One region of the Tepidibacter aestuarii genome, then DNA from elsewhere that is predicted to be linked to it. Evidence: riboswitches for the same ligand, from Rfam matches in the RefSeq annotation. Region 1 holds a riboswitch; the other holds the start of a gene.

Region 1 (8,061 bases):
CATCAAAATTCATAGGAAAATGTCTTTGCTTTATTTCAAGATCTTCTTTTAAATATTCTTGAACTATAGATAAAGCTAAGCTTTTTCCTTCCTTTTTAGGCTCTGGAGTATATAATATATCTAATTCCTTTAAAGTATTTACAGCTTTGATTGTAAGTAAAGAACTATCTCCTGGTCCTGTACCTATCCCATAAAATTTGCTCATTTTCTATTCATCCCCTTTACTTAATTTCTTTATAACTTACATAAATTCCAATTGAAAAAAACGCTATAAAATATATAAATAAGATTAATACTGATAAGTAATTAATCGTATCATTTAACGCAATCGATCTTAAACTCTGAGTTACATGAGTAAGAGGTAGTACCTTTATAATTTTTTCAACTGCAGCAGGCATTTTATCTAACGAAAAAAATGTTCCACATAAAAATGACATTGGAGTTATTACAAAAGTTGTAAATCTATTCATATCATAGTGATTGTCTATTACCATAGCCGCTACATATCCAAATGCTGAAAATAGCATACTATTTAAAATACATACTAAAAAAAACATAAAATTGACATTTATATAAACACCGAATAAATAAGAAACTATAAGTATTATAAATCCAGCATATAAACCTCTAAGGGCTCCTGCTATTATATACCCTAGTGTTAATAGATACATCCTAACAGGTGCTGTCATATAATATTCAAAACTTCTTTCATGCAATTTTGCAACCGTAATTCTTATAGCTACTGCATTAAAACTTGTATTCATAGTAGATAAAGCAATTATGCCAGGTATTATGAAGTATATATAAGTGTGCCCTTCTACTATAACTCCATCCCCAAGACCCCATCCAAATGCTATCAAATAAAGAAGTGGACTCATAATAGCTCCAGCCGTTATCTTAAATGCTTTTCTTTTAAAAAATATAAATTCCCTCCATAAAATAGTTGCAACTTCCATTTAAATTACCTTCCTATTTGTAAAATTATAGAAAACATCTTCAAGGCTTAAATCTCTAAGTATAAAACTGCCTTTAATATCATTTGAGAATTTATTAGCATTTTCTATTTCATAAAAATATTTATACTTAGTAACTTTATGCTCATCAAAATACTCTATTGTATATTTTCCAAGGCTGCTTTTGAGATTATCACTATTATCTTTGTAGAATATTTTCCCTTTATCCATAAGAGCTATTTCATCACAAAGACTTTCTGCTTCTTCTATATAATGAGTTGTAAGTATTATAGTCTTGCCCATATCCTTCATCAACTTTAATATATCCCATATTTTTCTTCTAGAATTTAAGTCTACCCCCACAGTTGGCTCATCTAAAAAAAGTATTTCGGGATCATGTATCAACGCCTTTGCTATCATAAGCTTTCTTTGCATTCCACCAGATAGCTTTCTTGACATTCTATCTTCAACTTTTTTAAGATCCATATGGGATAACAAATGCTCTATTTGTTCTTCTCTTTTTTTCCCTCTAATATTAAATAGTTTAGCTGATAATATAAGATTTTCCTTTACAGTCAAATCCTTGTCTAAATTCATATACTGAGGAACTATTCCTATTTGTCTTTTCAAGAATACATTGTTTCTATCCATCTTCTGATCCATTATGTATATTTGTCCACTTATAGGTTTTAAAAGTCCTATAAGCATATTTATAAGAGTAGTCTTTCCAGCTCCATTAGGCCCTAATAGTCCAAAGAAGCTTCCTTTTTTTATGCTTAAATTCAAATCATCAACAGCACAAAAATCACCATATTTCTTTGTAACATTTTCAATTCTTATAATTTCATTCATATCAACATCACCTTATTAATTAATAGAACTTAATAAATCTAGAGATTTTACTACCTCTTCTCCTGTAACATAAGCCTTAGGGTCAAATTTATTATTTTTGAGGTTCATAAGCTTATTATCTAATACTATCTGTACTATTTTTTTATTTTCAATATCTGATATATCAGAAACATTAACTTTAATATCTGCTGGCTTTATATCACCTATCATATATAAAGTTTTTGCAAATTCTTCTCTTGTGACCTTATTATCCGGATAAAAGAACTCTTTATTATTTTCTTTAAATCCTTCTATATATGCAGATGTAACTGCTGCTTCTATAAAATTAATTTTTTCATCATTAATATCTACATCTTCAAACATCCCATATGTATGTCCCTTATGCTCTTTTGTATAATATTTAGATGTAGGAACAAATACAGGTTCATGCTTAAATTTAACTACTATTTCAGCAAGTTCTTCTCTTGTTATTTCTTCATCTACATCGTATTTAGAATAATCATCGAATATTTCTGGATAAAACATTCTACACATTTCTTTTATACCATCTAGGTACCTAAATGTAGGGCTTGATATTATTTTTTGATTTATAACATACACCCTATCATTTTTTACAGCTTTTATAGTATCAAATCCCGGACGTATAGTTATAGAGTGCTTATTTCCACCGGCATTCATAACTCCATTTTGAGATACAAAAACATCTATATCATCAGCTTTTTCAAGGATTCTCTCTGTTCCATATGCAGCTATTGAACTACCTTCTTTTATAGGCTTTACATCACTTGCTATATTAATTCCTCCAGCTATATCAATAGCCATACCAGGCATTGAATCAACAGTTACAGTTTTATAATCTTGCTCGGATGACTCAAAGTATACATCTACCTTATCATCTATATTTTTAGTTTTTTCTTTTATATTATCTATTTGTGTATGAAAATCCTCTAATAAAGTTTTAGCTTTATCCTCAGTTCCAGTTAAAACAGCTAAATTATTTATATAATCATCAAATACGTCAAAAGATTCAGGATATAAAGATACAACATTAATTCCCGCTTTTTCTAAAGCTTGAACAAAATCTGGACGAGATCTATTTATAAAAGGCCTTATTAAAACTAAATCAGGCTCTTCCAGAATTATCTTCTCAGGATCTGCATTCTTATAGTCAAATTGTTTTTTTTCAAGAACCTCAGCTGGATATATATCACTCGTTCCAACACCTACTATTTCATCATCAAGACCTAATTTGTATAAATTTTCCGTATGTGCTGAATATAAGGATATTATCTTTTTAGCTGACTCTTCCATATTTATTTGCTTCTGGTCATCATCCACAAAACTTATTTTGTACTCTTTATTGTCTACTGAGTTCTCTTGAGTTGTATCTGAACATCCAGTAAATATGAACATTCCTATAAAACAAACCAATAATAAAAATATTTTGTTGTTATATTTTACCATATTTTACCTCCACGTATAAAAATCATCAGCAAATACTGATGATTTTTATTATTAATTATTCTTCTGTTGTTTCTTCTTTCATAGCTTTTTTTGCATGATTTACGTACATATCTTGTACTTTTTCATTTTCTCCTAAACCATGTAAATATGTTTCAACTACAAATCCTTCTTTCTTTAATATGCTCTTCCAAGAATCTTCTTCATCTCCTGCCATATCATTATTAGCATGATCACCTGCAACAAGCATTAATGGCATTAATGTAACTTTTTCTATATTATTTTTGTTTAATTTATTTATAACATTATCAAGTTCTGGATATCCTTCTACTGTTCCAACATATGCATTGATGCCCATATCTTCTAGTACATAATCTAAGCATGCATAAGTAGCATTAGCATAGTGATGAGTTCCATGACCCATAAATACTATAGCTTCATTATCTTTTAATTCTCCTATTTGAGTTTTTAAAGCTTCTGCTAAATCTTTATAATCTTGTACACTTGTAAGTAAAGGTGAACCCATTTTTATTTTATCAAAGTCATCTTTGTATTGATTTACAACTTCAGCTAAATCATCATATTCAGCTCCATTCATTACATGAAGTGATTGAACTACAACCTCACTGAATCCTTCTTCCTTTAATTTATCTAAAGCTTGAGTTGGATCGTCAACTTCTATTCCATCTCTTTCTTTAAGCTTTTTGATTATTATATTTGATGTAAAAGCTCTTCTCATTTCATAATCAGGAAATGCCTTGTCTATCTTTTCTTCACAAGCTTCTATAGTAACCTTGCGAGTATCTGCATAACTAGTACCAAAGCTTACAACTAAAACTGCCTTTTTGTTTGGATCTTTCTCAACTTCCTTTTCTTCTGTTCCAGCAGCACTTGAACACCCTGCTAAAACTCCCCCTAAAAGCATCATACTTACAAATAATGCTAAATACTTTTTAATTCTCATTTAAAACTCCTCCTTAATATATTATTACAATTTTATTATTATAAACTTAAGCTCTTATTAAAAATCCCTTATCCTCTACTTGATCTACCTGTATATCAAATACTTCTCCTATAAAGTCAGTTGTCATTACATCATTAGTTTTTCCATTTGCTACAACTTTTCCATCTTTAAGTACACAAACTTCATCACTAAACATATAAGCTAAGTTAAGATCGTGTATAACAGATATAACAGTTACATTCTTTGTATCTACTAATTTTTTAATGATTTTTAAACATTTAATTTTTTGAGATATGTCCATAGCAGAAAATGCCTCATCCAAAAACAGAACCTTTGGCTCTTGAGTCAATGCTTTAGCTATCATGACTCTTTGAAATTCGCCTCCACTAATCTGAGTTATAATAGAATTTGCAAACTTCAAAGTATCTGTACTCTCCATTGCCTTATAGACTATTTTTTTATCTATTTGACTAAGTTTATTGATTCTTTTTAAAAAAGGTTTTCTTCCCATCATAACTATTTCAAGACATGTAAATGGAAATTTTATATCTCCTTTTTGATTAATTACTGCAAAATTTTGTGATAATTCCTCTACACTATAATTTGAAATATTCTTACCCATATATTCAATGCTTCCTTTGTCAGCTTTTAAATATCCAGTCAATAAATTAAGTAGTGTTGTTTTGCCAGATCCATTTGGTCCTATTATAGATAGAAACTTCCCTTTATCTACATCTAAGCTTATACTATCTAATATCATCTTTTCATTATATTTAAAGCTAACAGCTTCAACCTTAATCATTTAACCACCCTCTGAATTTATTGTATACTCTTGTTTCTACTTACAAATATATATATAAAGAATGGACCCCCAAATAAAGTAGTTATAACTCCTACAGGAATATCTATATTAAATAATGATCTTGATATATTATCTGCCATTAAAAGCAATATAGATCCTAATAAAGATGATATTGGTATAAGATATCTATTGTCAGATGTCAATGAAAATCTAACTATATGAGGAACTACAAGCCCTATAAATCCTATTATTCCACTAACCGATACACAAACAGCAGTTATCAACGATGCAGATATTAAAAATATATTTCTTGTTCTTTTAGTATTAACCCCCAGAGATCTTGCTTCCTTTTCTCCAAAAGCTAATATATTCAAATCATCAGCAAAATATATACATACTAATGTACATATAAGAATAATAGGAAAACTTATAATAACTTGAGACCATGTTCTTGAGTTAAGGCTTCCCATAAGCCAGTATATAATGGCAAAAACTTGTTCTCCTGATGTGCTTTTTAAAAAGCTTATTCCCGCTGATAGTATAGAACTTACTATTATTCCCGCTATAACTAGATTAGATGAACTCATATAGCCATCTATATTTGCTATTTTCATAACTATTAGCAACGTCAGTATTGCCCCTAAAAACGCAAATGGTGTTATAGGCATAGGAGTTTTTACTATAAATATATTCATATATATACAAAGTACCGCTCCAAAAGCTGCACCTGTTGAAACCCCTATAGTATATGGATCTGCAAGAGGATTCATAAGAAGAGATTGAAATATTGCACCAGACACAGCAAGTCCTCCACCTACTAAGAGAGCTACTAAAATTCTAGGTAACCTTATATCCCATACAATAGCGACCTTAGACTTACTTATGCCTTCTAATATACTTGTATTTGATGTTATCTTTGCTGCAATAATTCTTACAACCTCCATTATCTTAATATCTGCTCGTCCTATGTTTACAGACATTATAAGAAGTAATAAAGATAAAAATAATAATACTCCTCCGATTAAAAATGATTTTTTTCTTTTAACTTCTAAACTGTTCATTATGTTGTTTTCTTTTATCATTACATACCTCTTCTTCCAAAAAAAAACTCCTATAGGAGTTTTTTGATATGTATAATTTCAGGATATAATTCACCTGTTATCATAACGCTCATCTCCCTCCGAAATAGCTTTTAAAATTATAGGCAGGTATCCTGACTCACAGTCATCCTACTTCCTCACCTTCCCAGTTTTACCCAGTGGTTTATCGAGGTTTCGTTACTGCTTACAGTAGCGGGGGCTGTGCCAGTTTTTCACTGGTCTTCCCTTTTAATTTTTAATAAAACCCATAATCTTCAATATTAAGTTTTTTATGTTACATCCATATTGTATATTAATATATAGTAAAAAGAAAGGATTTTTTTTATACATTTTGTTACCACATTTACCAATTAGCGACATATACGTTTCATTTTTACACTATTTTTTATTTTTAAATGTATGCAACAAATTAAAGTTAAATTTTTGAAACAATTTCGTCTATCATTAAGAACTTCTATCATTATTTTTTAGATTACTTTAATTAACCCTTCTAAATTCGGACTAGTTTTTTTTAATTCTTTCAATGTGTACAATACTTTAAATGAATAATTTTGCATATTATTTGATAAATAGTTTATTATTCTATCTACTTCATCTTTATTTATTCCATGAATCATAGTATATAAATTATATTCCCAACGTAAACATACTTGCCTTTCATATACATGACTTATACTCTTTATGTTCTTAATCATCTCTATAAAATATTCTATTTTATCTTTTTCTATCTTCCAAACAACCATAGCATTACTATCATAACCACTTTTTTGATGGACAATTATAGGTGATATACGCTTTAAGTAGCCTCTTTCATTTAATTTTTTTAATCTATTTATCAACTCATCCTCAGATATATCAAATACTTTTGCCATATCTTTATATAGGGTTTTAGTCAGCTCTATATCTTTAGATAGATGAACTATAATGTCTCTGTCTATTTTATCTATCAAGTTAAATCACCCTTTATTATCAAAATCAAGATATACCTTAACCTTGTGCCTATTTACGCAACTAAGGCTTATAATATCTTCACATCGTATTCTGTTTTTTATTTCCTTGAGTATATTTTCAAGTTCTTCTTTTGATGAAGCCATTAAAGTGAACCATATATTATAATCATCATCTCTTTGATAATTATGAGTTACTCCACTATATTCGTTTATTATTTTTGATGTGTTTTCTATATCTTTTGCCTTTACAGCTACAAGCGTGCTTTTTATTCCTAAACTCTGACTATCAAATATACCCCCAAACCTTCTTATATAACCTTTTTCTTTTAATTCATTTATTCTTTTAACTATTTCATCTTCTTTTATATTTAGTTTATCAGCTATATTTCTAAAAGGATTCTTTTCAAGAGGTATTCCATTTTGAACTTCATTTAATATCAACTTGTCTATACTATCCATTTATTTTCTCCTTTAAACAGAACACATCCTCATTCATATAATTCCCACTCGAACTGAATGCTCTAGCTCTACATCCACCACATATATTTATATTCTCACACTTACCGCAATTTCCATTATACTCCTTGTAATTTCTAAGTTTATTGAATATCTCTGCATTTTCCCATATATGATCAAAAGAATGCTCTCTAATACTTCCTACTTTAATTGGTAAATATGGACATATATGAACATCTCCATTAGGAAGTATACAGCAGTACTTAATTCCCGCTATACATCCTCTAGAAAATCTCATATTCATCCCCTTATTTTTTGCTTCTACCATAAACTGAGGTGCACAAGTTGGCTTAAGTTCTATATGAGTATCCTTTTGCTTGTCTAGTATCTTATTTATAATATCTTTATACTCTTTTTTGTTAAGACCATACTCTCCTATTTCCTTACCTCTACCTACTTCTACAAGAAAGAATGGATGGTGAGAATGCCCTCCAAGAGAAGATATATAGTCTGTGATTTCAGT
Region 2 (8,061 bases), 1.3 Mb from region 1:
TATCTTCATGTTGTTTCATATGTGCATATACATACGTATTTTCAGCTAATCTAGATATTTGCTCGTACAAATTTAAAGTTTGATATAGATTGTCTTCAGATTCACCTAAAATACCTTTATATTTTTTTATATCTTCTAAAAGATTTTTGATCTTTTCAAAATCTTTATTTAATTCATCTTCATTTTTATATATGCTTTCTAAATCCCACTTAAATTCACCTTTAATTTCATTTCTATTCATTGACATATCTTCCTCCTTATTTATTAAAAACTAATTAATAAAGCTCCTTCAGATGAATAAGAACCTATAGTTGCTCCTATTTCAGATATTATTATTTCCTTAAAGTTATATTTATTATTAACCATTTCTTTGAATTTTAAAGCTTTATCTAGCGCATTCGAGTGACATATTGCCAATATTTTTTCGGAAGCATTAACTCCTTCATTTTCTATAAAATCGATCAATTTATTTAAACTCTTCTTATCTCCTCTAGCTTTACTATATATTTTCACAAGTCCATCTTCAACTTTTACAGTTATTTTTAAATTTAAAACTTGAACTATTTTTTCTTTAAAAGAGCTTATTCTACCGGCCTTAGCTGCATTTTCTATTGTATTAAGTACAACGTAAGTTGAAATATTTTTTACATCTTTATTAATCTTATCTACTATATAATCTATACTTTTTCCTTTTTCAATCATCTTAATAGCAGCCAAAACTAATAATCCAACTCCCATAGATCCATTTTTAGAATCTATTATCTCTATTCTTTTATTACCGACTTCTTCTAAGTACATATTTTTACCTATTAAAGCATTATTATACGTACTAGATAATCCAGAGGATAAAGATATTACAATAATATTATCCTCCTCACAATGAAACTCTTTTACAAAACGATCTGGAGCTGGACTAGATGTTTTAGGAAGATTAGTACTATTTTTCATTTTTTCATAAAATTCTTTTTTAGTTATATCCACCCCGTCCAAATAAGAATCTTCGTCAAATAAAATATTCAATGGTATAACAGATATATTATACTTTTTCATTATATATTCAGGCAAATCACACGAACTATCAGTTATTAACTTTATATTGTTCAAAACACAACACATCCTTATACATTTATTTAGATAGTAGAATTGATTTAATTGTATCTTTTGTGAATTTTAGTAATTAAATATTCTCTATTCATGTCTAATTTTCACGACATCATCCAAGTCTAAAATACTTTTTACAACGTCTTTAAATTCTATCTTACTATTATAAACTACGACCATTTTCATATCCCAATTCTTATATTCATCAGGAGATATATCTATATTTTTTATAAAAATCTTATTACCTTCTACTATTTCTATAACCTTTGATGTTATATTTGAAATATTTTTTGTATTAATATACAACGTAGTAGTTTTACTAAGCAATATTCTCTTATTTATAAACTTTAAAGTATATAATGTCATAATAAGCAAAAAACAAGATACAAACGCTAAATAATAATATCCAAATCCAATAGCCGTTCCTATACAAGCAGTCACCCAGACACCAGCCGCAGTAGTAAGTCCTCTTATACTATCAGACGTTTTAAGTATCGCTCCGGCCCCTAAAAAACCAATTCCTGATAGCACTTGCGCCGGCATCCTAGCAGGATCCAAATTTACATATTGTATATATTCTTTAAACAACATCAATGACGTAACAGCAACAACACAAGAACCTATAGAAACCAATATATGCGTTCTAAATCCTGCCCATTGATGAGATTTTTCTCTTTCAAGACCAACTACTCCCCCTATAAAAAGAGCAAATAACAACCTAAATGTCATTTCTTTATGAGTCATTAAATCACCTCTTTTTTATTATATTTTTTTATTATATTATAAATCAAATTTTTATATACCAAAAAAAACAGGCCTCTTACAGGCCTGGGGCGAAAAAAAATATTTAGGGAAAGAAAAATATATAAAAAACCTGCCTAAGCGACGTACTAGGACAGGAATAATTTCTTTTTTTCCTGACCCTTCCCTCCGAAGGCTGAAAACTCTATACAGGTAGGTCTCCTGACTTATGATTCATCTTACTCCCTATCCTTCCCGCAAAATAACTCGCAGTGGTTTTATAGGTTTCATCATCAATTACAGTAGCGGGGGCTGCGACGGATTCTAACCGTTCTTCCCTGTTATCCTAAAACTAAGGACCTGCATATTCTATTAAGTTTTCTTATTATTATAATATCACACAATTTCTTTCTTTACAATATATGTAAGAAATATTTTTTTCTATTTTTATTACTTTCTAAAAATGTTATATTTAATATATAAAAAATTCTTCTCTGAAGAACCTTAAGTTTAAATTTTTTTGAAACCATAACAGAATTTATATTTATCCACAATTTAAAAAGGGATATAATCTCCTATTAGTTATAATAAAATTTTTACTAAATATTCAAGTTTCATTACCCGATATATTGTATATGCCCAAATAAATACGAGGTGATTTATGTACATAATACAAAATGAATATTTTGATATTTTCGAAGATAAAGAAAAACTTTATATAAAGACAAAAAAACAAGGGTTTGATATTTCAAAGTTTTCAGATATATCAATCTCACATCCACGAATAAGTATAAAGTATTTTTTAAACCTCAAAAATGCTTTAGAAAACATTACAGACGAAAATGTAGAAATAGGTATATTAAAACCCAAAGTGGAGTTGAGTATATCATCAGATAATACCGAAGTACACTTCAAGTTGAATTTATCAACAGATGAGCTTAAAAATAATAAGCAACAAATAATTCAATCTATATTATCAGAGTTAGAATCAAACAATATAGTGCACGGAATAATCTATACTATACTCGATGAAAATATACAAACACAAGAAAACATATTAATAGCTAAAGCAACACCAGCTAAAAATGGGCAAGATGCTACAATAAAATATTTAGATTTACCAGATAAAAAACCAAATGTACGAGAAGATGGTTCAACTAATCATTATGAAATGAATCTTATATATGAAGTAAATAAAAACGATTACTTAGGAGAAAAAACACCCCCAACTCAAGGTGTTGATGGTTTAAATGTAAAAGGTGATATAATACCATCAAAACCAGGAAACGATAAAAGGCTAAGTTTCGATAGAAAAACAGTTGGAGAGTTTGAAGAAGGTAACAAAATAATATTAAGAGCGTTGACAAACGGTGCACTTTCTCACAACAATGGAAAAGTATCTATTCTAAAACATCTAATTATAGACGGAGACGTTGGCTATGAAACAGGTAATATTTTTTTCGATGGATCAGTTACTGTTAAAGGGACTGTTTGTGATGACTTTAAAGTAATAGCAACAGAAGATATTTCAATAGACAGCATAATGGGAATAGGATCTGCAGAAAAGATAGTATCAACAAATGGAGATATATATATAAAGGGTGGCGTTTGCGGAAGAGGAAAAACTTTGATTCATTCTAAAAAAAGTGTTTTCGTTAAATACGCTAATGCATGTACCATAATAGCCGAGGATACTATAAATATAGGATTTTATTCCCTCGATAGTATTCTTGAATCTAAAAGCATTCTTCTGAATCCCGAAAAAGGTAGGATAATAGGAGGAAAAATTAACGCATATGCAAAAGTCGTAACAAGCGCAATTGGAAACAATTCCGAAAGAAAGACAATAATAAATGTCAAAGGCTTTGATAGAAAAAAAGTAAAAAAAGAATTAGATGAGATCTTAATAAAATATAAAGATTGCTTATTAGAACTAGAACAAAACAAAAAAGAGCTAGAAGTTTTAGAAAAATCAATTGAAGACCCTGCTAAATTGTTAAAATATCACGAATATGAATACTACACTAACATCCACGAAAGACTTACGAAAGAACTCTCAGAACTAGAACAAAAACGAAAACATCTTTCTGACTATTTACAATCAAAGGGCGAAGGGGAGATATCTATATCAAAAAATGCATATCCTCAAACTTTCTTAGAAATAAAAAATCTTCAAAAAATAATAACTAAAGAAACTTCAGGAACTTTTTATGCACAAGATAATAACCTTCATTCAGAGTAAAAAAATTCAGATGGAGCAATCTCCATCTGAATTAAATTATTTATATATAGCTCTCATATTCATCTGCATCAATATTAACCCTCTTAGGATAAGCTATTTTAATCCCCTTCTCTCTGAATTTAACCAAAATCATTAACCTTGCATTTTTGGCTATAGAAAAGTACTTAAAAGGAGCTACAACACCTGTAATAGTGTACTTAGCACCTACACTACTAGATTCTATATCAGTTACCCCATATACAGAAAACGGTCTGGATGGTTCTTTCATCATATTCTTAATTAAAAACTCTTTGTATTTTTCATTTAACATTTCACACACTTCATCTAAAGTTTGCATTACAAAATCAGGATCACATTCATATGAAACTCTAACATGAACTATTACTCTCATTTTTTTTCTACTATAATTCATAATAGATTTTATCTCACCATTTGGAAGACTTATTCTTCTTAAGTTCCAATCTCTTATGCTAGTACTTCTAAGACCTATTTCTTCTACAGTTCCTCTAAAGTGTTCATTTATATAAACATAATCTCCTACCTTCATCTGTTTTTCGAATAATATAAAAAAACCATTTAGTACATCCTTTATAAGACTTTGAGATGCAAATCCAGCTATAACACCAAATATACCCGCTCCAGTCAGTATAGTAGATTGATTCAAATCAATTATACCAAACTCTTTTAATATTAATACACACGCCGTAAAAAAGGACACATAGTAAGATATAGATACTATTATACTTTTAAATGTATTTTCTCTTTGAATATCAAATTTAGTTATATCAAATACTTTTTTAGTTATGTACTTTATAGTTCTCACAAATAAAAAACTAAATACTATTATCAATATAGAATTTATAAACCTAGCCATACTATTCTCCTTAATCTTATATCTATTGATTAATATTTAGATTATCCCCATATATAATGATCTATATACTTTTCCTAAAAATAAAAAAGTCTTCCTTTGAAGATTTTAAATGTAAACTCTTTTAAAATTCGTATATTTTCTACTCACTAACTCATGTCATCAACAATCTCTTATGGCCTCCGTTGATCAAAACTAGTTGAAAGCATAGATATTTAATCTATGTTATTCACAAATTTGAAACTTTATAATTTCCCATTAAACATAAAAAGAAGCGACATTCGTCGCTTCTTTTTTATTTAAAACTTCTTTAATTTTAAATATTCATTTATACATGTATCTATCTTATGACTTGTACTTTGTATCTCTTCTTTAAAAATATCTGGATATTCGATATACCTATTTATCTCTTCCCTTAATTCTTCTATATCTCTCTTTAATTCCTCTAATTTTTTTTCCATTTTAATCTCACCACTTATTCCAGAATATTTAAACCCCTTATGCTATGATTTTATCAAAGAAGTAGAATATATGTCAATATAGAACATAATAATTATTCATTTTTTAGAATATTTTAAAATATAATGTATTATTTAGTAATTATATATAATTAATAAGATATATTGTCTATTTGTGGATCTTCACCCAAAATTTTAACATACATCTTATGAGGAAGACAAGCTATTATCTGTCCTTTTTTATTTATAAAGCCAGTTTTAACACAAACCTCATCATAACAATTAGCTTCTATAATTTCAACCCCTCCATCATGAATACGAACATAATTAAAACCTTCCTCAGTCTCAATTTTTATAGTTTTTTCATAATTCTTATCATCTATAATAATATCTTCATATACTTTATTGTCAACAACCACTTGAACTCTCTTATATCCCGTATCATCATTATTAATATTACTAAAATACAACACCCCTACGCTTAAAAGCAAAGTTGACAATACTATTATATAGTCTCTTCTTTGAAGCTTTGTTATTGTATAATCTCTATTATTAATATTCATAGCTTTATATATATTTTTATTTTTAACAAGATACCTACATACAACGCCAATAAATAAACCAGTAGGAATAGATGTCAATAGAAGTATAGGTAAATATATAAATATACCTATATTATGTATTATTATAGAGGCCATTATTAATTGGCCTATATTATGAAACATTGCCCCTATCACACTTATTCCTACTAAACTAGATTCTTTTTTGCTAAGCCTAACAAATATCCCCATAGATATCAAGCTTAAAATCCCACCTGCTATACTGTATAAAAAGGCAGAAAAACCTCCCCCAAATATAGACGATATTATTATTCTCGCAGTCAATATTACAAAAGTATCTTTAAATCCTAAGAAAATCAAAGATATTAAAGTAATTATATTAGAAAGCCCAAGTTTTGCACCAGGAGCTATAAATACAAGAGGATTTGCTATGTAGGACTCTATTATATACATAACTAAGCTTTGAGATACTAGTATAGACATAAACACCATTTTTTTAGTTTTATTCATAAATCCCTCCTATTTATAATGAAATTCCCTCAATCAAAATGAAGTTTTTCAATATTAGATTTAGTCATACACTATTATACTTTAAAAAAACAAAAAAAGACAATGCTAGTTAGCATCGTCTTTTAATTTCCACTTTATTTTATGCAGCTTTTTTTTCTGTATTAATTTCTCCTCTTATTTCTGCAACAGTTCTTATCTTGTAGTTCTTAAATATTATAGAACCAACAAAACCAGCTAACGCTCCAGCAAGTGCACAAAACGCAGCAGCTATAGTAACAGTCTTAGGATCATTAAATCCATACATTACCATAAGACCAGCTATCGGAGTTGCGGTTCCTGGTGCATTATTTATTAATCCAAATGCAGAAACTATCATACCAGCAAGTCCTCCACCTATGAAATTTGTTACATAAACTGGTATAGGATTTGCAGATATTATATCAGCTTGAGTTAATGGTTCTATAGCAACTGATATAGTTGTACTTCTATCTCCAAACTTCATCCTATCGAAGAATACAAAGTTCATAAAAGATGATCCCATAACAGATAAGGCTCCTATAGCCATTGGAAGGCCTGTAAGTCCAAGCATGGCAGTTAAAGCCATTGAACTAAGTGGCGCTGTTGCAACTATAGTTATAACTCCTCCTAATATGAATCCCATAGTCATAGGGTTTCCATTAGCAGCTGTAGTTATTATACCACCTATATTAAGCAATGTAGAAGTTACTATAGGATCAGCAGCAGTAGCTATCAGCCTAGCAATAGGTGCTACAAAAGCAACACAAACTATTAAATCTAATCCAGCTGGTACCTTTTTCTCTATCTTTGGAACTATAAATGAAAGTATATAACCCGCTACAAATCCAGGTAATATACCCATACCTGCAACAGAACATCCTATTAATACTGCGTAAACAGGGCTAACACCTAAAGCTAACGGTACTAAAATACCAGCTGCAGCTCCGCCCATTCCACCAGCAGCCAAACCAGTGTCTTTTAACAATTGAATATGTAACATATCTCCACCAACATAACTTTGAAAAGCCTCTACTAAAAAACTAGCTACTGCAGCATCTGCTAATGCTCCCATCGCTTTCATTCCCTTTGGCATTTTCAAACTAAACAAAGTAAAAAGTGATAAACAAAATAATAACAACATTGTACCTTTAATCAATTCCATTAATTTACCTCCTAAAATTTTGTAAACTTAGTATTTATAATTTATTTTATAAATATTTTTCTCATTTGCATTTTAAACACATTTCTTAGTATACCAAATTTCAGAATAATGTCTATAGTTTTTTTCATTTTCTTATTATTTTTTTCACGATTCTGAAATGTTTTCTTGGTTTTTTCTACATTAAACACCATAAAATAGTATTTAATATGCTATTTTTTCAATATTCTATATAATGATATACAATTTAAATCTTGTTTTTTTTGATATATAATATATTTTTTTCATTTTAGTGTGTATTTTTTCATTTTTTTGATTTTTCAATTTTTATATGGAACATATAATGTATTTTACTTATATAAACTATACTTTTTATGTTATAATTTATTAAATGATTATTA

Evidence for each region. A riboswitch is a leader RNA that binds a small molecule or an ion and turns the genes downstream of it on or off. The one in region 1 is predicted to bind cobalamin.
Region 2: linked by a shared signal. The riboswitch ahead of M2214_RS12855 (MgtC/SapB family protein) and the one ahead of M2214_RS01420 (FecCD family ABC transporter permease) in region 1 are both predicted to bind cobalamin.

Annotation. Positions count from the first base shown of each region.
Region 1 covers NZ_OW235315.1:287,503-295,563, reverse strand. The annotation lists gene M2214_RS01450 (cobalt-factor II C(20)-methyltransferase) at 1-205, opposite strand, end outside; gene M2214_RS01445 (ABC transporter permease) at 222-956, opposite strand; gene M2214_RS01440 (ABC transporter ATP-binding protein) at 957-1,805, opposite strand; gene M2214_RS01435 (ABC transporter substrate-binding protein) at 1,821-3,269, opposite strand; gene M2214_RS01430 (sirohydrochlorin cobaltochelatase) at 3,325-4,230, opposite strand; gene M2214_RS01425 (ABC transporter ATP-binding protein) at 4,277-5,032, opposite strand; gene M2214_RS01420 (FecCD family ABC transporter permease) at 5,050-6,114, opposite strand; cobalamin riboswitch at 6,219-6,396, opposite strand; gene ahbB (siroheme decarboxylase subunit beta) at 6,600-7,082, opposite strand; gene ahbA (siroheme decarboxylase subunit alpha) at 7,089-7,541, opposite strand; gene M2214_RS01405 (radical SAM/SPASM domain-containing protein) at 7,534-8,061, opposite strand, start outside.
Region 2 covers NZ_OW235315.1:2,602,749-2,610,809, forward strand. The annotation lists gene pepF (oligoendopeptidase F) at 1-247, opposite strand, end outside; gene M2214_RS12850 (DegV family protein) at 265-1,104, opposite strand; gene M2214_RS12855 (MgtC/SapB family protein) at 1,189-1,845, opposite strand; cobalamin riboswitch at 2,038-2,221, opposite strand; gene M2214_RS12860 (DUF342 domain-containing protein) at 2,504-4,084, shown strand; gene M2214_RS12865 (mechanosensitive ion channel family protein) at 4,125-4,958, opposite strand; gene M2214_RS12870 (aspartyl-phosphate phosphatase Spo0E family protein) at 5,255-5,416, opposite strand; gene M2214_RS18265 (Gx transporter family protein) at 5,566-6,483, opposite strand; gene M2214_RS12885 (PTS sugar transporter subunit IIC) at 6,623-7,663, opposite strand.